Regions from separate parts of the Faecalibacterium sp. AF28-13AC genome, predicted to be linked through region 2. Evidence: predicted binding sites of a transcription regulator. Region 2 holds the regulator's gene; each other region holds the start of a gene.

Region 1 (6,702 bases), on a different contig from region 2:
GCCAGATCCTGGCCGACGGCTGCCTCATCAATTTCTATAAGCACTAAGCATTGATACGATGCCGAAAAAGCATTCGCCCTTTTGGGACGGGTGCTTTTTGGGCTTTCATGGGAGGAAACACAATGCCCGGCGATCTTCACAATCATTCCACCTGTTCGGACGGCTCCGTCCCCATCCACCGCCTGCCCCAGATGGCAGCGCGGGTGGGGCTGGACACCATGGCCATCTCCGACCACGATACGCTCCTGAGCGTCCGGTACTGTTACGAACACCCCACTCAGGACGGCGTCCGGCTCATCCCGGCCACCGAGTTGACCGGTTACGACTACGAGCGGCACCACCGGGTGCACCTGCTGACCTTCTGGCCCGACCCGGAAAGCCCGGAACTTATCCGCCACTGCGACATCATGCGTCAGCGCCGGAACGAGTGCTGCCTGCAAAGTGCGCGGGAGATCGAGCAGATCTACCCGCAGTTCCGCACCGAGCAGGCGCTGGAATATGCAAAGGACAGCGGGGTGCTGTTCAAGAGCGGCATCATGCAGGCGCTGTGTGAGCTGGGTCTGGCCGAGGGCATCTACGGCGAGGAGTACCACCGGCTGTTCGGCTGGGAGCCGCGCGGCATCGTGCTGCACTCGCCGGAGTATCCGCCGGTGCAGGAGGTGCTGGCCACAGCCAAAGCGGCGGGAGCCGTCGTGGTGTTTGCCCACCCGACCGTCTACAAGAGCATGCCGCTGCTGCGGGAGCTGGTCAAAGAGGGGATGGTGGACGGCATCGAGGTGGACCACCCCCGCAACAGCCCGGAAGACCGCGCCGAGTGCATCGCCCTGTGTGCGCAGTACGGCCTGATCCGCACCGGCGGCACGGATTTTCACGGCTCGAACCACAAGCACCCCCACCCGGTCGGCACCTGCACGACCCCGGACGACCAGATCGCTCGGATCGAAGTGCTTGCGCAGAAGCGGAGAAAATAGTATAATAAAAAACACCCAAATGTAAAAAGAGAGGATGTTTCCGATATGAGCAAATCGTTTGAGTTCCCCAATGTGGGCACCTGCTCCAAGCTGACCAAGATCGTCCTGAACGATGACCACACCATCGAGTCCATCGAGGTCGTCGGTGGCTGCAACGGCAACCTGAAGGGCATCAGCCGCCTGCTGAAGGGCATGAAGGCAGAGGACGCCATTGAGCGGATGGAGGGCACTACCTGCGGCCCCCGCCCCACCAGCTGCCCCGACCAGATCGCAAAGAACCTGAAAAAGGCACTGGCAGAGCTGTAACCTGCCGTGTTCCAAAGGCCGAACTGCATGTTTTGTGCGGTTCGGCCTTTTTTGCTGATTTTTTCCGGCCCGATGGGGCTATACTTCTGCTGAGTCATATCAAACGACAGGGAGCAGGCAAATGAGCATTTGGGAAGCATTCGGCATGGGCAGATACAAGGGCTTTTCGCGGGAGGCGGGGCTGCTGCTGGACGAGGCAGTGGAGTTGGCGGGCGGCTTTGGCTGCAAAAAGGCAGATACCGGCCACCTTCTCCTCGCCATGCTCCAGACAGACCGGGGCGCGGCAGGGCGGTTCCTGGCCGGAAAGAACATCACCGAGCTGGCCGTCCGGCGGCAGCTGGCCGAGGACCGCCCCGGCCCGGTGCAGCATCTGGACCGCCGTGCGCTGGCACCGGACCTCCGCCGGGCCATGGATTATGCCCTCATCGGGGCGCAGAATGCCCACCAGCCCCGCGCTGAGCCGGAACACCTGCTCTGCGCCATGCTGGAGGATACCGACTGCGCCGCCGGGGTGCTGCTGGCGTCGATGGGCGTCCAGCTGACGGATGCCGTGCGGGAGTGCCGCCAGCTTTCGGGGCAGTTCATCCTGCCCAGCCAGCCCCGCGCCTCGGCCATGCCGCGCGGGAGCCGTGCCAGCGACAAATACTGCCGCGACCTGACCCGCCGCGCCGCCGATGGCGAGCTGGACCCGGTGTTCTGCCGGGAAAAGGAACTGGACCGGATGGTGGAGATCCTGTGCCGCCGCCAGAAGAACAACCCCTGTCTGGTGGGGGAGCCGGGCGTGGGCAAGACGGCACTGGCCGAAGGGTTGGCCCAGCGCATTGCAGCCCGCGAGGTGCCCCGGATGCTGCAGGGCCGCCGCCTGCTGGCGCTGGATATGGCCAGCCTTGTGGCGGGCACGAAATACCGCGGCGACTTTGAAGAGCGGTTCAAGAACCTGCTGGAAGAACTGGTGCGGGACGGCACGGCCATCCTGTTCGTGGACGAGTTCCACACCATTGTCGGGGCCGGTGCGGCGGAAGGTGCCATTGACGCGGCCAGCATCCTCAAACCGGTGCTGGCCCGTGGGGAACTGCAGCTCATCGGTGCGACCACGAATCAGGAGTTCCGCACCCACATCCAGAAGGATGCCGCGCTGGAACGCCGCTTTGGCCGGGTGCAGATCGAAGAGCCTGCGCCGGAGCAGGCAGTGGCCATCCTCGAAGGGCTGGCCCCCCGCTACGAGCGCTACCACAATGTGCGTCTGCCGCTGGAGACCCTGCAGGAGGCCGTGGAGCTTTCGGTGCGGTATCTGCCGGGGCGGTGCCTGCCCGATAAGGCTATCGATCTGGTGGATGAGGCCTGTGCCGCCGCCCGCATCCGCGCCGAGCGGGAGGGCATCCGGGACCCGGAACTGACGCGGGAGGAGATCGCCCGTGTGGTGGCGCAGGCCAGCGGCGTCCCCGCCGAGCGGGTGGGGGAGAAGGAGCGGGAGCGGCTCGACCGTCTGGAAGAGCGTCTCAACGCGGAGATCGTCGGCCAGCAGAAAGCGGTGGCGGCGGTGGCCGGTGCCATCCGGCGCAGCCGCACCGGGCTGGGGGAGCCGGGGCGGCCCATCGGGGCGCTGCTCTTTCTGGGACCCACCGGCGTGGGAAAGACGGCTCTTGCCAAAGCGCTGGCCCGCAGCTGGTTCGGCAGTGAGAAAGCCCTGCTCAAGTTCGATATGTCGGAATATCAGGAGCAGCACACCACGGCCCGGCTGCTGGGTGCGCCGCCGGGCTATCTCGGCCACGATGAGGGCGGGCAGCTGACCGAGGCCGTCCGCCGCCGTCCTTACAGCGTCGTGCTGTTTGACGAGATCGAAAAGGCGCACCCGGACATCCAGAACATCCTGCTGCAAATTCTGGAGGACGGCCAGCTCACCGATGCCATGGGCCGCAAGGCGGATTTCCGCAACACCATCGTGCTGCTGACGTCCAATCTGGGCGCGCGCTTTCTGGCGGGGCAGAACGCGCCGCTGGGCTTTGCGGCGGGCAGCGAGGCCGTGTTCGAAAAGCAGTCGGCACAGGCCATTGAAGAGGCGAAAAAGTGGTTCCGGCCGGAGCTGGTCGGGCGGCTGGATGAGCTGATCGTCTTCCGCCCGCTGGCCGAGGACAGCCTGTGTGCCATCGCCGAAAAGCTGCTGGGCCAGCTGGAAGAGCGGGCGGCCCACAGCGGCTATCAGCTGAGCCATACGTCCCGCGTGGGCCCGGTGCTGGCGGCGCGGGCGCGTTCGCCCTATGGGGCGCGCGAACTGCGGCGGCAGGTGGACCGCGCCGTCGAACAGGCCCTGGCCGACCAGATCGCCGCCGGTGCCGCCCACACCGGTCAGCACTGGACGGCCGACTGCACAGCCGATGGGCAGGTGACGCTGCTCCAAACGGAAACAGCAGCCGTGGGGCAGACCACCGGCTGACGACCCGCTGCTCTGCCGAAAGACCCCTTGAAACTCCTGCGATTTCTGTTATCATAGAGGTAATCGAAATTATAGGAGGACGCCATGCGCACCTTATTTTTACTGAATCCCGCTGCGGGCAAACAGGACTGTACGGCCCAGCTCATTCCGCAGATCGAAGCCGCTGCCCGGCGGGCGGGCCTTGCCCCGGAAGAGGTCACGATCCACGTCACCGAATACGCTGGGCACGCGCGGAAACTGGCCCGCGCAGCGGCACAGCAGGCCGCAGCGGAGGGCGTGCCCCTCCGCATCTATACCGCCGGAGGCGACGGCACCTTTATGGAGGCTATGACCGGGGTGCAGGGCATCCCCGGCGCAGCGGTCGGATGCCTGCCCTACGGCAGCGGCAACGATTTTCTGCGCACTTACGGCACAAAGGAAGAGTTTGCGGACTTGGACGCACAGCTGGCAGGCGGGGAAGTGACCATCGACCTGCTCCAGACGAACCTGGGTCTGTCCGCCACCATCTGCGCGGCGGGCCTGGACGCCCAGGTGGCCTATGGCATCCCGAAATTCCGGCGCATCCCGCTGTGCGGCGGAGAGGCGGCATATCTGCTCTCCATCGTGGAGCAGCTGTGCGGCCGCATCGGCCGGACGCTGACCTTCACCATCGACGAAGAAACCCTGACCGTGGACTGCCTGATGTGCGCCATCTGCAACGGCAAGGCGTATGGCGGCGGCTTCCTGGCCGGGCCAGAGGCGGTGCCCGACGACGGCTGGCTGGATGTCTTCATCGTCCGCAAAGTCGGGCGGCTGACCATTGCCAAGCTGCTGAGCATGTACAAAAACGGACGCCACTTCGTGAACGGCCAGCTGACTGAGGCGGCAAAACCGTATTTCATCTACCGCCGCGCAAAGCGTGTGTCGCTCCGCCCGTCAGATGGGCGCGGGCCCATCGTGGCCACGGCGGACGGCGAGTGCGCCCCCTGCGGCGAAGTGACGGCAGTGCTTCAGCCGCTGGCAGGCCGCATCCTGCTGCCGAAGCCTGCCTATGAGCGGTTCTGTGCAGCGCGCAGCACACCGGCCGATGTGACAGAATGACTGCAAAGATCCCTGTGCGGGAGTCCATTCCGCACAGGGATTTTTACGTGGTGCGGAGGGATTTTGGAATCGTCATAAATATTTAACAAAAAAAGTTCTGAAACCTCTTGATTTTTGCGGGCAAGATGAGTACAATACACTTAGCACTCAGAGAAAAGGAGTGCTAAACAACCGGAAGCCGGTAAACCAGAGCCTCCGGGCACAACGATGTTTTCATTTTATTTTTATAATAGGAGGGCAAGAACTATGAAGATCATTCCTCTTGCAGACCGTGTTGTTATCAAGACTGTTGAGGTCGAGGAGACCACCAAGGGCGGCCTCATCCTGACCGGCAGCGCAAAAGAAAAGCCCCAGGTGTGCGAGGTCATCGCAGTCGGCCCCGGCGGCGTCGTGGACGGCAAGGAAGTCAAGATGACCGTGAAGGTCGGCGACAAGGTCCTCACCAGCAAGTATTCCGGCACCGAAGTGAAGGTGGATGGCGAGGAGTGCACCATCGTCCGTCAGGGCGATATCCTGGCCGTTGTGGAAGACTGAGTTTCCCCCTCTACTGTAAGAAATTGAGCTTTTGAAGGAGCGATTGGATTATGGCTAAACAGATCAAGCAGGGCGAGGACGCCCGCAAGGCACTGTGCGCTGGCATTGACACGCTGGCAAATACGGTTAAGATCACCCTGGGCCCCAAGGGCCGCAACGTGGTGCTGAGCAAGAAGTTCGGCGCCCCCGTCATCACCAACGACGGTGTGACCATCGCCAAGGAGATCGAGCTGAAGGACGAGTTTGAGAACATGGGCGCGCAGCTGGTGCGTGAGGTCGCAACCAAGACCAACGACGCAGCAGGCGACGGCACCACCACCGCAACCGTTCTGGCACAGGCAATGGTCACCGAGGGTATGAAGAACGTCACCGCCGGTGCAAACCCGATGGACATCCGCCGCGGTATGAGCAAGGCAGTCAACACCGCCGTTGAGACCATCAAGGCCCACAGCCAGAAGGTCAAGGATGCCAACGACATCGCACGTGTCGGCACCATTTCTGCAGGTGACCCGGAGATCGGCCGCCTGATCGCAGAGGCCATGGAAAAGGTCACTTCCGACGGCGTCATCACCATCGAGGAGAACAAGACCACCGCTGAGACCTACAACGAGATCGTCGAAGGCATGCAGTTCGACCGCGGCTATCTGACCCCGTATATGGTCACCGATACCGACAAGATGGTCGCCGACCTGGACAACGCCGCCATCCTCATCACCGATAAAAAGATCAGCGTCATTCAGGATCTGGTCCCCCTGCTGGAGCAGGTCATGCAGAACGGCATGAAGCTGCTGATCGTGGCTGAGGACATCGAGGGCGAGGCTCTGTCTACCCTGATCGTCAACCGCCTGCGCGGCACCCTGAACGTCTGCGCCGTCAAGGCCCCCGGCTTCGGCGACCGCCGCAAGGAGATGCTGCAGGATATCGCGACCCTGACCGGCGGCACCGTTGTGTCCGCTGATCTGGGCTATGAGCTGAAGGACGCAACCGTCCAGATGCTGGGCCATGCCCGCCAGGTCAAGGTCACCAAGGAGAACACCACCATCGTTGGCGGTGCAGGCGATAAGGACGCCATCGCAGCCCGTATCGCACAGATCCGCAACCAGATCGAGGCTGCGACCAGCGACTTTGACCGCGAGAAGCTGCAGGAGCGTCTGGCAAAGCTGGCCGGCGGCGTGGCCGTCATCAAGGTCGGCGCTGCGACCGAGGTCGAGATGAAGGACAAGAAGCTCCGCATTGAGGACGCTCTGAACGCGACCAAGGCAGCCGTTCAGGAAGGCGTCGTTGCCGGCGGCGGCACCGCTCCCATCAACGCCATCCCCGCTGTCCGTGCGCTGTGCGAGACGCTGGAAAGCGACGAGCGCACCGGCGCAAAGATCG
Region 2 (6,702 bases):
CAGCAAAGATGCGGCTAAGAAACTTTAACTTCTCTCGAAAAAAATCGGGGGTACGATGAATATGTCATGGAATTATAGGATAGAGAGAAGCAGACGGCGAGCCGCTGCGCTTACGCTCCTGGTGGTGGTGTTCCTTTTCAACATTGTGGGCTATCTGGTATATGTGCAGCGCCAGTTCTATCGGGAGAGCACCCAAAACCTGCTGGAGACCTACGAGCAGGTGAACAAGACTTTTACCATGTTCGCGCAGCGCAACTGGAACGTGCTGAGCGAGTGGGGCAACAGCTTGCAGGAGGCAGACGAAACGGCCATCCGGGCCAGTCTGCGCCACTTCAACCGCGAAAAAACGACCTGGCGGTACAGTGAGCTGTACCTGTTCAACGAGTCCAACCAGTATCTGAAAGCCACCGGAGGGAGCGGAGAGGCGCAGGAACAGTGGGGCGCGTTTGCGGCGACGTATGCGACCGGCTGCTCCAGCGTGAGCAGCTATATCATGGACACGGGCGAGCGCCGGGTCGTGTTCACCGTGCCCATCCGGCCGATCGAGGTTTCTGGTGTGACCTACACCTGCATTGCCGTCAGCTACAACAATGCAACGCTGGAAGAGATGATCGGCGGCCATGCCTACAACGGCCAGAGCGACTGCTACATCATCTACCCGGACGGCAGCGTGATGCTGTCCGAGGAGCCGAAGAGTGAGATCGAATCCTGGATGACGAACCTGTTCGATTTTCTGGAGAAAAATGCCAAGGTCGATGCCGACGGCTTTGCCGCCATGCGGGAGAACGTGCGCAGCGGCGGCAGCGGCAGCACCGGGTATCGGTACGGCGGCAAGGGCTATTATCTGGTCTATCAGCCGGTGGGCTTTCAGGACCTGACCGTCGTGGGTATCGTGGAGCGCGATGTCGTCGATGCCGGGATGCGGAAGATCCAGACGGCTACCATCCTGCTGCTGCTTTTTTTGATGGGCAGCGTGGCCGTGGCGATGGTGCGGTCGGTCAAGCTGGATGCGGCACTGGAAATGGAAGAAAAAGAAAACGCCCTCCGCACCGAAGCGCTGGAACGACGGAAACTGGAGGGGCTGGCCAACACCGACGGCCTGACCGGCCTGTTCAACGAGCGGTGCTTCAACAGCACCCTGAAGCAGAAGGAAAAGGCGCGCCAGCCCTTTGCTCTGTTCTATCTGGATCTGGACCGGTTCAAGCCGGTCAACGACACCTACGGCCACGATGTGGGCGACCAGCTGCTCCGGGCCGTGGCCGACCGGCTGCGGAGCTGTGTGCGGAGCAGCGACTTTGCGTTCCGCATCGGCGGCGATGAGTTTGCCCTGATCGTGAACGGCGAAGTCGATGCAGACGGGTGCGCCCAGCGGATCGAGACCATCAAATCGGTCATCCGGCAGCCCTATGTGCTGGACGACCGGACCATCTGCATTGGCACCAGCTGCGGTTCGGCCTGCTACCCGGCCGACCGGGCCGACGTCCGCGACATCCGCATCCTGGCAGACCACCGGATGTATGAGGACAAGCAAAAACAGGGAAGCTCCCGCAGGCAGAGCTTCGCGCTTGAATAATTCTCCTTTCTCTACCACAAAATAACCACAGGAAACGAAATCTGGGAACCAAGGAAACGTGGGACCGAGAAAGGGAGAATGTGTTATGAAAGCAACCGGGATCGTCCGCCGCATTGATGAGCTGGGGAGGGTCGTCATCCCCAAGGAGATCCGCCGCACCCAGCGCATCCGCCGGGGGGACCCGCTGGAGATCTTCACGACCGGCGACGGCGAGGTCATCTTCAAGAAGTATTCGCCGGTGGGGGAGTTGAGCAGCGTGACGACGCAGTATGTGGATGCGCTGAGCAAGAGCTTCGCACTGACGGCCTTCGTCTGTGACCGGGACCGCATCCTGGCGGCGTCCGGTGCCGGGCGGCGGGACCTTGTGGACCGCAGCGTCAGCCAGCCGCTGGAAAAGCTGATGGACAGCCGGAAGCTCTACACCAACGGCGGCGACCCGGAAAAGGCCCTCCTGCCCTGCGAGGGGGCGCAGCGCGCTCTGCTCTGCGTCTGCCCCATTATCGCGGCAGGAGATGTGACCGGTGCCGTGGGCCTTCTGACCGAGGACCGGGCGGCACAGCCGGATGCCGCGCAGGAAAAGGCCGCAGCTGTGGCGGCGGCGTTTCTGGCAAAGCAGATGGAAGAGTGAATACCTTATAATAGAAGCAAACGGCCTGCGCCTCGGCGTGGGCCGTTTTCTTATGACCAATTTGTGAATCTTTCAAAACTTTTCTGCGAACCTATTGACAGCGCGGAAAAATTGGATATAATGGTCTTAGCACTCAGGAAGACAGAGTGCTAAAGAACGAAAAGCAAACGAAGGAGGCAGGCGCTATGACGATGGATGCACGCAAGCAGCGAGTCTTGCAGGCGATCGTGGCGCTGTATGGTCTCGAAGGGGAGCCTGTGGGCAGCAGTGTGCTGGCAAACTACTTTGATATGGCAGTTTCCAGTGCGACGCTGCGCAACGAGATGGCGGCGCTGACCAAGTTGGGCCTGTTGGAGCAGCCCCACACCAGCGCGGGCCGTGTGCCCAGTGCCAAGGGCTACCGTTATTATCTGGACAATCTGCTGACGGATGACCAGCCGCTGGACCGCGTGACCCGCGCACGGGTGGACGCCGTGTTCGCTAGCCTGGACCACGAGCCTGAAAAGCTCGCCCAGGGTGCCGCACGGGCGCTGGCTCAGATCAGCGGCTGCACCGCAGCCATCAGCACCCCCTGTGCCGAGGACCTCTGCATCGCCCATTATGAGGTGGTGCAGGTGGGCCGCAGCGCGGCGGCAGTGCTGGCGGTGACCACGGCCGGCTACGTCCGGACCCGCGTGGCGCGGGTGCGCACCGGCCTCTCGCGTGAGGATGCTGCGGCGCTGGCCGCCCTGCTCAACCGGAACCTGACATTCGTGGCTCCCATGGATCTTTCGCCCCGGCTCCTTGCAGAGCTGTGCGGCCAGATCAGCCCGGAGCTGGTGCCGGTGGTGTCGGCGGCAGCGGCCATCCTGCAGGATTCCACCAAACCGCATGTCTATCTGGGCGGCGAGCAGTACCTGCTCGACTGGCCCCAGCTGGAAGGCAAGGTCGGTTCCATCCTCAGCCTGCTGAGCGATGAGGAAGCGGCCGCCCGGCTCATCGCCCCGCCCGCAGAGCAGAGCGAGAGCATCCTGCTGGGCGAGGACATCGAGCCGCAGATCCCCGGCCTGTGCATCGTCAGCGACCGTTATCTGGTCGGCGGCGGGCTGTGGGGCTCGGTGGCACTCATCGGGCCGACCCGGATGCCCTTCCCAAAGCTGATGCCTCTGCTCCACACCTTTGCCGACCAGCTCGGCGAGGGCATGAGCGGCAAACGAAAAGATACCCCGCAGGCAGCCGCACCCCGGCGGACTGTGATCTATAAGGAGGACCTGGAATGAGCGAAGAAACCAAGAAGACCCCGCAGGCGGAACCCGCCGCAGAGCCAAAGACCGCTGAGCAGGCCGCACCCGAAGCAGCCGCTGAACAGGCTGCGCCCGCATCCGAGACAGCGGAACCCAAGGATGCGAAGAAGGACGGCTGGTTCAAGAAAAACCGCGACCTGGAAGCTGCAAAGGCAAAGCTGGAAGCAGCCGAGCAGGAAGCGGCCCAGACCAAAGAAAAGCTGCTGCGGATGGCTGCCGAGTACGACAACTACCGCAAGCGCACCGCCCGCGAAGCAGACCAGAAGTTCAACGATGGCATCTCCTTTGCGGTCAACCAGATCATCCCCATCCTGGATACGCTGGAGATGGCGGCCAACGCTCCCACCACCGACGAGAATTACAAAAAGGGTGTGACCATGACGCTGGACAAAGCGGCCAAGGCACTGGATGTCCTCCATGTGGAGGAGATCGAATCCCTGGGCAAGCCGTTCGACCCCAATTTCATGAACGCCGTGCAGCAGGTCCCCGCCGAAGAGGGCCAGGAGAGCGGCACGGTGGTCACCGTCTACCAGAAGGGCTACAAGCTGGGCGACAAGATCGTCCGCCATGCGACCGTTGTGGTGGCCGAGTAACTTCGCAAAGACCCGCAAGGGTTTTCAAATAAACATCCGCTTATCCACTTTGAGCATCATATAAACAAATACGTTCTGATTTGAGAGGAGCTTTCATTATGAGTAAGATCATTGGTATCGACCTTGGCACCACCAACAGCTGTGTGGCTGTTATGGAGGGCGGCGAACCCGTCGTCATCGCAAACTCTGAGGGTGCCCGCACCACCCCGTCCGTTGTCGGCTTCACCAAGACCGGCGACCGTCTGGTCGGCCAGGTCGCAAAGCGTCAGGCCATCACCAACCCGGAGAACACCGTTTCTTCCATCAAGCGCCAGATGGGCACCGACCACAAGGTCACCCTGAACGGCAAGGAGTACACCCCCCAGCAGGTCAGCGCCATGATCCTGCAGAAGCTGAAGGCAGACGCCGAGGCTTATCTGGGTGAGCCTGTCACCGAGGCAGTCATCACCGTCCCCGCATACTTCAACGACAGCCAGCGTCAGGCCACCAAGGACGCAGGCACCATTGCCGGCCTGAACGTCAAGCGTATCATCAACGAGCCGACCGCTGCTTCTCTGGCCTACGGCATCGATAAGGAAGACGACCAGAAGATCATGGTCTACGACTTGGGCGGCGGCACCTTCGATGTCTCCATCATCGAGATGGGCGACGGCGTCACCGAAGTTCTGGCCACCAACGGCGATACCCACCTGGGCGGCGATGACTTCGACCAGCGCATCATCGACTGGATGGCAGACGCCTTCCAGAACGAGAACGGCATCGATCTGCGCAAGGACAAGATGGCTGCTCAGCGCCTGAAGGAAGCTGCTGAGAAGGCAAAGATCGAGCTGTCCAGCGCAATGAGCACCCAGATCAACCTGCCCTTCATCACCGCCGATGCGACCGGCCCCAAGCATCTGGATATGACCCTGACCCGCGCAAAGTTCAACGAGCTGACCGCAGATCTGGTCGACCGCACCATGACCCCTGTCCGCAAGGCTCTGCAGGATGCGGGCCTGCGCGCTTCTGACCTGAAGAAGGTCCTGATGGTCGGTGGTTCGACCCGTATCCCCGCCGTCTACGACGCCGTGAAGAAGGAACTGAACTGCGAGCCCTTCAAGGGCATCAACCCCGACGAGTGCGTGGCAGTCGGTGCTGCCATTCAGGGCGGCGTCCTGCAGGGCGACGTCAAGGGCCTGCTGCTGCTGGATGTCACCCCGCTGAGCCTGGGCATTGAGACCCTGGGCGGCGTCTGCACCAAGATCATCGAGCGCAACACCACCATCCCCACCCACAAGAGCCAGGTCTTCTCCACCGCTGCCGATAACCAGCCCTCGGTCGAGATCAACGTTCTGCAGGGCGAGCGTGAGTTCGCACGCGACAACAAGAGCCTGGGTGTCTTCCACCTGGATGGCATCGCTCCGGCTCCCCGTGGTGTGCCTCAGATCGAAGTCACCTTCGATATCGATGCAAACGGCATCGTGAAGGTCAGCGCAAAGGACCTGGGCACCGGCAAGGAGCAGAACATCACCATCACGGCTTCCACCAACATGTCCAAGGACGACATCGACAAGGCCGTCAAGGAAGCAGAGCAGTTCGCAGCAGATGATAAGAAGAAGCGCGAAGAGGTCGATATCCGCAACGGTGCCGACCAGATGGTCTTCCAGACCGAGAAGATGCTGAAGGAGAACGGCGACAAGATGCCCGCAGACGTCAAGAGCGAGGCCGAGGCAAAGCTGGCCGACCTGAAGACTGCGGTGCAGTCCGGCTCCATCGACGACATCAAGGCAAAGCAGGACGCTCTGAGCCATGTCTTCGAGAAGATGTATCAGGCAGCTGCTGCCGCACAGCAGGCCGCAGGCGCACAGCCGGGCCCCGATGCCGGTGCAGCCAACCAGCAGAAGCCCAATGACGACGGCGTCGTCGATGCAGACTTCAAGGAAGTCTAAGTTTTGATACAGGCAGCACATGTCCGGCCAAACCGGCGGATGTGCGCTGAGATATAAGCAAAAGCCGCTCCGGTTTTGCCGGAGCGGCCTTTGTGGGTTAAACCTCTCAGTCTCGCTGACACTCGCCAGCTCCCCAGCCGGGGAGCCCTTGGCAGGTCGGCCAGCATTGCGCAGATTGCTGGATGTTTCCCGCTGTGGGAAACGGGAGCGCGCTGCTGTCAGGGGGAGGTTGCTACGATACGAGAGGTGAGTGGATATGGCACAGGAAAAGCGTGATTACTACGAAGTGCTGGGGGTATCCAAATCGGCCACGGATGCGGAGATCAAAAAGGCCTACCGCAAGCTGGCAATGAAGTACCACCCGGACTACAACCCCGGCGACAAGGACGCCGAGGAAAAATTCAAGGAAGTCAACGAAGCCAACGAGGTGCTTTCGGACCCGAAGAAACGCCAGATGTACGACCAGTATGGTTTTGCAGGCGTTGACCCCAGCTACGCAGCCCAGAACGGCGGCGGTGCAGGCGGCTTTGGCGGGTTCGGCGGCGATGGCGTCGATCTGGGCGACATCTTCGGCGATATCTTCGGCGGCGGATTCGGCGGCTTTGGCGGTGCATCGTCCCGCCAGGCCAACCCCAACGCCCCCCGCAAGGGCCAGGACATCCGTGTCCGGATCACCCTGTCGTTTGACGAGGCCGTC
Region 3 (6,702 bases), on a different contig from region 2:
CTACGGCACGAACTGCGCGGAGAGCACACTGGCGGTGAGCGATTATTCCATCCCCGTCACCGGCGTGGTCCGTGCGGGCCGGGTGTATGGAACGCAGTTCCACCCCGAAAAGAGCGGAGACACCGGCCTGCGCATCCTGAAAGCCTTCAGTGAATTGTGAACGGCCCAACCCTCTCCGTCATCGCTTACGCGATGCCACCTCCCCCGAAGTGGGAGGTTGAAAAGCTCCCCCTTTGGGGGAGCTGGCGCGAAGCGCCTGAGAGGGGGAAGCCAGTTAAAGGAGATCTATAATGCAATTATTTCCAGCCATTGATCTACGGGACGGAAAGGTCGTCCGCCTGACGCAGGGCGACTACGACCGGATGACCGTCTACGGCGAAGACCCCTGTGCCCAGGCGCGGAAGTTCCTGGAAGCCGGGGCAAAAAATCTCCATGTCGTGGATCTGGACGGTGCCAAGGATGGCACCCTTTCCAACTACGAGGCCATCGCCGCGCTGGCAAAACAGGGCGGCCTGTACATTGAAGTCGGCGGCGGCATCCGCACCGAAGAGCGGATCGAGACGTATCTGTCGCTCGGCGTGGGCCGCTGCATCCTGGGCAGCGTGGCCGTGACCGATTTCGACTTCACGGCCCGGATGCTGAAACGGTACGGCGACCGGATCGCCGTGGGCGTGGACGCGAAGGATGGATACGTTGCCATCCATGGCTGGAAGGAGGTCAGTACCGAACAGGGCGTGGACTTCTGCAAGCGGTTGGCCGAGGCGGGCTGCCGGGCCATCATCTACACCGACATTGCCTGTGACGGCGCGATGCAGGGCACGAATCTGGCTCTCTACCGGCAATTGCAGGCCGAAGTGCCCGGCGTGGCCTTCACGGCCAGCGGCGGCATCTCGTCGGAGGCCGAGCTGGAAGAGCTGGACCGGATGGGCGTGGCGGCGGCCATCCTGGGCAAGAGCCTGTACACCGGTGCACTGGACCTGAAACGCTGCGCTGCGCGGGTGCAGCGCTGAACCGGAAGGGAGCAGAACATGATAACGAAACGCATCATTCCCTGCCTGGATGTGCGGAATGGCCGGGTGGTCAAGGGCACGAACTTTGAGGGCATCCGGGATGTGGCCGACCCTGTGGAGATGGCCCGGCTCTACAACGCCGCCGGGGCCGATGAGCTGGTGTTCTACGACATCACGGCCAGCTTTGAGGGCCGCGCCCTCTTCACCGATATCCTCACCCAGGTGGCGAGCGAGATCTTCATCCCGCTGACGGTGGGCGGCGGCATCCACACGCTGGAAGATTTCGACCGGGTGCTCAAGTGCGGGGCCGACAAGGTCAGCGTCAACTCTGGTGCGCTGCAGGACCCCGGTCTGATCCCGGCGGCAGCCCAGCGCTACGGCGACCAGTGCGTCGTCCTCTCCGCCGACGTCAAGCGGGTGAACGGCCAGTTCCGCGTCTTTGCCAAGGGCGGGCGCGAGGATACCGGCCGCGATGCGCTGGACTGGATCGCCTGGTGCACCGAGCACGGGGCCGGGGAGGTCTGCCTGAACAGCATCGACACCGACGGTGTGCGGAACGGCTTCGACCTCGAAATGCTGGACGCCGTGGCCGCGCAGGTGCATGTGCCCATCATCGCCAGCGGCGGCGCAGGCAAAAAAGAAGATTTTCTGGAACTGTTCCACCACAAGGGCATCGACGCGGGCCTTGCGGCGGGCATCTTCCACCAGAAACTGCTCTCCATTGCCGACCTGAAAGCCTACCTGAACGAAAATGGCATCGAAATGCGGGTCTAAGCTCTTGCGTTTCGGCCCCATTTAGGATAAACTGTAAGTATCCCCTTTTGAGGGGGAGGAGAACTACGATGGAATTGAAATTTGATGAAAAGGGCCTCATTCCTGCCATCGTGCAGGACCACTACACCAAAGAGGTGCTCACCCTTGCCTACATGAACGCCGAGACGCTGGCACTGACCATCGCCGAGGGGCGGACCGTGTTCTGGAGCCGCAGCCGCCAGGAGATCTGGCGCAAGGGCGACACCAGCGGCAATGTCCAGCATGTGGTGTCCATCACCGCCGACTGTGACAACGACGCGCTGGTGGTGGAGGTGGTCAAGGACGGCCCCGCCTGCCACACCGGTGCCGAGAGCTGCTTCTTCCACGAAGTATATCTCTCGCCGGAACTCAAGCAGTTCAGCTGGCAGGGGCTTTATGCGCTCATCAAAGGCCGCAAGACCGACCCCCAGGAGGGCAGCTACACCACCTACCTGTTCGAAAAGGGCAAGGAGAAGATCCTGAAAAAAGTGGGCGAAGAGTGCACCGAGGTCATCATTGCGGGCGAAAAGGAAGACCGCGCCGAAACCATCTACGAGATCAGCGACCTGGCATACCATGTGCTGGTGCTGATGGTCCAGGCAGGCATCACGGTGGAGGACATCACCCGTGAGCTTGAAAAACGACATGTCATCGACCACAAGGTCAAACAGGAAAGGATGCAGTGAGTTTCTATGGCAGATTACAGGAAGTCCAGCGTGCATTGCCACTCGACAATGTGCGACGGCAGAAATACGTTGCAGGAGATGGCCAGCGCCGCTTGTGCGCAGGGTCTGACTACACTGGGCTTCTCCGGCCATAGCTATACCCAGCGCGACCGCGAATACTGCATGAGCCCCAGCCGCACCGCGCAGTACAAGGCCACCATCGCCAAGCTCAAGGCGGAGTACCGGGGCAAGGTGGACATCCTCTGCGGCATCGAGTGGGACGTGCTGAGTGAGGATAAGCCCGAAACCTACGATTACTGGATCGGCGCCGCGCATCATCTGTACGGCAAGAACACCGGCCGGTATTACGAGATCGACTTCCGCCCGCAGGACCTGCACGACTGCATCTTCGATGACTTCGACGGCGACCCGCTGGCCGCAGTCGAGGCCTACTTTGCCGAGGTGGCAAAGGTGGCGGCCAAAGGCCCGGACATCCTGGCTCACATCGACCTCATCAAGAAGCTGAACGGCGAGGGCGAGTTCTTCGACGAGGAGTCTCCCCGCTACAAGGCCGCTGCCCTCAAGGCACTGGCTGTGGCCAAAGAGCATGACTGCCGCCTGGAAGTGAACACCGGCGGCGTCTACCGCGGCTACCGCAAGGATTTCTACCCCGGTGCCTGGCTGCTGGGCGAGTGGCAGAAGATGGGCGGCAGAGTCATCATCACGGCCGATGCCCACGACACGGCCAGCCTGACCTTTGACTTTGACGAAGCAGCCGCTGCCCTCCGGGCCGCAGGCTTCACCCAGGTGGATGTGCTCACCGTCAACGGCTTCGAAGCACAGGAACTGTAACGGTATCATCAGAATGGCCCTCTCTGTTCCAGACGGAGAGGGTCATTTTCCGGTCTGATAGGAGGAACTGCATGACCCAAACCGCAAAAAGATCCCCATTTACGATGAACGTAGACCTGATGCACGGCCCCATTTTCAAGAGCCTGGTCGTCTTCATGCTGCCCATCTTCGTCTCGAACCTGTTCCAGCAGCTCTACAACACGGTGGACACCATGATCGTGGGCAATGTGCTGGGCGACACGGCGCTGGCCGCCATTGGCTCCTGCGGCTCGATCTACGAGCTTCTGGTGGGCTTTGGCCTCGGCATCGGCAACGGCCTTGCCATCGTCGCAGCGCGCTCCTACGGAGCGCAGGATCACGATCTGCTCAAGAAGACGGTGGCAGGCTCCCTTGTCATCGGCCTCATTGCCTCGCTCTGCATCACGCTGGCCGGTGCGGTGGGTCTGCGCCCGCTGCTGGTGCTGCTGGACACCCCGGCGGAGATCCTCGAAGACGCCTACCGGTACATCATCGTCATCGACTACGGCGTCCTCGTCATGTTTGCCTACAACCTCTGTGCCGGTCTGCTCCGCGCCATCGGCAACAGTTTTATGCCGCTGGTCTTCCTGCTCCTCTCGTCGGGTCTGAACATCCTGCTGGACCTGCTCTTCATCGCCCGGATGGGGATGGGGGTGCAGGGCGCAGCGGTGGCTACGGTCATCTCCCAGGGCGTGTCGGTCCTGCTCTGCATCGTGTATGTGTTCGCCAAAGTCAAGCTGCTCCTCCCGGAGAAAAAGCACTTCCGGGTCGGCCGACATCTGTACTGGGAGCTGTTCAGCCAGAGCATCTGCATGGGCCTGATGAGCAGCATCGTCTCGGCGGGCTCGGTCGTTTTGCAGTATGGCATCAACGGGCTGGGCACACTGGTCATCGCCGGGCACACCGCCGCCCGCAAGATGTTCATGTTCACCGATATGCCGCTGCTGAGCATGGCATCGGCGGGTTCGACCTTCGTTTCTCAGAACTGCGGCGCGGGCCAGCCGGACCGCGTCCGCAAGGGGATGAAGGAGATCTACCTCTACTCGGTCGTCGTGGCCGTGGCTGCGGTTCTGCTGATGCGGGTGGCAGCACCGTGGATGGTGGCCTTCGTCTCCGGCTCCAGTGAGCCCATCGTGCTCGAAAACGGTGCCCGCTACCTGCTCTGGAACGCACCGTTCTACGCGGTGCTGGGCATCCTGCTCTCCACCCGCTACGCCTTGCAGAGCCTCGGCAACAAGGTGCTGCCGCTCTTCTCCAGCGTCATCGAGCTGGTGGGCAAAGTCGTCTTCGTCGTGCTGTTCATCCCGAAGTTTGGGTACGATGCGGTCATCCTCTGTGAGCCCATCATCTGGTGCGTCATGGCGGCTTACCTTGTGGCCGTCTATCGGCACGACCCCTTCGTCTTCCCGAAACAGGAAAAGCGCTGAACGGCAGCGCACAAACCGAAAACAGACGCAGAGAAGCATGATTTGAGGGAAAATCGCATGAGATTTTATCAAACTGTTATCCTTCTGTGAATTTTAGCACTCTGCTATTGACAGTGCTAAAAACATGTGTTATAACAGGGCCGTGCTCAGGAGGAAGGGCAAACGGAGAGCCGCAAGGCGCTCCGGAAAGCCTTTCCGAGTGGACGCTTCAGATTTTTTGCCCCGACCCGAACGCCGGGATTGGAGGAATGATTTATGCTTATGCCGACTGTTTTCCATGAAAACCTGTTCGATGATTTCTTCGATCCGTTCTGGAATGACGCTGCACTGGAACGTATGATGAACCGTGAGGCTCGTGATACCTTTGGTAAGCGCGGTGCAAACATGATGAAGACCGATGTCAAACAGACGGACAACGGCTACGAGATGGCCGTTGACCTGCCGGGCTGCAAGAAGGAAGACGTTCAGATGGATCTGAACGACGGCTACCTGACCATTCAGGCAGTGCGCAGCCACAGCAATGACGAAAAGGACAAAGAGGGCCGCTATCTGCGGCGCGAATCCTTCTCCGGCACCTGCGCCCGCAGCTTCTATGTGGGCGATGTGAAGAAGGAAGACATCCACGCAAAGTTCGAGGATGGCGTCCTGCACGTCGAGCTGCCTGCTCCTCAGCAGACGAAGGCTTTGCCTGAGAACCCGAATCTGATTGCAATCGAGTAAAACGCCGGTCGTGTGCGCCAAGGCACAACGCACATAAGATGCCCCCGGAGAGCCGCAACAAGCTCTCCGGGGGCATTTTTGCGCACAGAAAACCCCGCCGCATGGGAACAGAAGCGTGTCCGGTGCGGCGGGGCAGAAGAGGACGATGGGGGCAGCTTACAGGGCAGAATAGCCGAAGCTGTTGACGAGAGCGTCGATGCGCTGGCCGGCCTTGCACAGGGGGCAGTCGCGGGAATCGAAGCTGGCGTAGTCGGGCAGGTTGGACGGGTCGAAGATGGACGTGACCGGGATGCCCAGGCAGTCGGTGGCGGTGGCGAAGATGGCCGACAGGCCCGCGACCATGCCGCCGTAGTAGTTGACAGCCTCGATGGCGGCCTGTGCGGTGTAGCCGGTGGTGATGGAAGCCGCCAGGATGAGCACATGCTTGCCCTTGACCATGGGGGCCAGATTGTCGCGCAGGATGATCTGGCTGCCGGTGGTGTACTCCGGCGTGATGACATAGATGGTCTGGTGGGCGTTCATGTTGGCGAAGCCGTCTTTCGTGAGCTCGTTGGCCAGGCAGGTGCCGATGACCTGGGTGCCGTCCAGGCAGAGGACGGTATCCACGACGGTGCTATGCTGATAGGCAGCCACCAGCTCCTTTGCCACGGCCTTGGCCTCGGACAGACGGGATTTCTGGGTGGTCACGTCGATGTAATAGTTGATATGGCTGTGGCTGGTGGCAAAATGCCCCTTTGCCACGCGCAGGAACAGACTGCTCTTATTGGTGGGTAGCTTTACCATGTTGATCATAACTGCAACACTCCTGTTCATCAAAAGTCCGGACTTCCGGTTCCGGGCGGAAAACAAACAGCGCGGCGGCATGTTCTGAGCCGCTGCGCTCCCATCCTTTTCCATGACCCTATTGTAAAGGAAAAACACCCTGTACACAAGATACAAAACTGCTGAAAATCAGAGGAAAAATTGAGACACCTTGCCAGAACGCGGGCAAACAAAAACCGCCCGGAACCAGTCCGGGCGGAACATGCGGAGCGTTTGCAGAAGATCAGCCCTGTGCGCGGGTGGTCTTCCAGTTCAGGGAGTACTCGTTGTACTGCAGGTCGGGGCAGTAGGTCAGCACAACGGACTGGCCCGGTTCGAGAGCAGCGCCCAGAGTCAGTTTGACATTGCCCGACACGGAGACGTCCTTCTTCAGGTTGGTATCGCACAGGGAGGCAT

What was found. The regulator HrcA, encoded in region 2, represses chaperone genes, less so after heat shock. The targets are predictions, from matches to a motif close to TGTTAGCACTCNNNNNNNNNGAGTGCTAACA.
Region 1: the regulator HrcA is predicted to act here: its motif matches at 4,930-4,960, upstream of DWY95_RS02200 (co-chaperone GroES).
Region 3: the regulator HrcA is predicted to act here: its motif matches at 4,856-4,886, upstream of DWY95_RS12140 (Hsp20/alpha crystallin family protein).

What each region holds. Positions count from the first base shown of each region.
Region 1 is NZ_QUFG01000001.1:461,169-467,870, forward strand. It holds gene DWY95_RS02175 (hydratase) at 1-47, shown strand, start outside; gene DWY95_RS02180 (PHP domain-containing protein) at 123-971, shown strand; gene DWY95_RS02185 (TIGR03905 family TSCPD domain-containing protein) at 1,017-1,277, shown strand; gene DWY95_RS02190 (ATP-dependent Clp protease ATP-binding subunit) at 1,399-3,711, shown strand; gene DWY95_RS02195 (diacylglycerol kinase family protein) at 3,796-4,791, shown strand; gene DWY95_RS02200 (co-chaperone GroES) at 5,038-5,325, shown strand; gene groL (chaperonin GroEL) at 5,376-6,702, shown strand, end outside.
Region 2 is NZ_QUFG01000002.1:53,726-60,427, forward strand. It holds gene DWY95_RS02815 (GGDEF domain-containing protein) at 62-1,573, shown strand; gene DWY95_RS02820 (stage V sporulation T C-terminal domain-containing protein) at 1,659-2,201, shown strand; gene hrcA (heat-inducible transcriptional repressor HrcA) at 2,387-3,460, shown strand; gene DWY95_RS02830 (nucleotide exchange factor GrpE) at 3,457-4,077, shown strand; gene dnaK (molecular chaperone DnaK) at 4,176-6,005, shown strand; gene dnaJ (molecular chaperone DnaJ) at 6,262-6,702, shown strand, end outside.
Region 3 is NZ_QUFG01000008.1:62,239-68,940, forward strand. It holds gene hisH (imidazole glycerol phosphate synthase subunit HisH) at 1-160, shown strand, start outside; gene hisA (1-(5-phosphoribosyl)-5-[(5-phosphoribosylamino)methylideneamino]imidazole-4-carboxamide isomerase) at 291-1,010, shown strand; gene hisF (imidazole glycerol phosphate synthase subunit HisF) at 1,029-1,784, shown strand; gene hisIE (bifunctional phosphoribosyl-AMP cyclohydrolase/phosphoribosyl-ATP diphosphatase HisIE) at 1,853-2,488, shown strand; gene DWY95_RS12130 (PHP domain-containing protein) at 2,495-3,319, shown strand; gene DWY95_RS12135 (MATE family efflux transporter) at 3,391-4,764, shown strand; gene DWY95_RS12140 (Hsp20/alpha crystallin family protein) at 5,020-5,484, shown strand; gene DWY95_RS12145 (orotate phosphoribosyltransferase) at 5,641-6,276, opposite strand; gene DWY95_RS12150 (twin-arginine translocation signal domain-containing protein) at 6,530-6,702, opposite strand, start outside.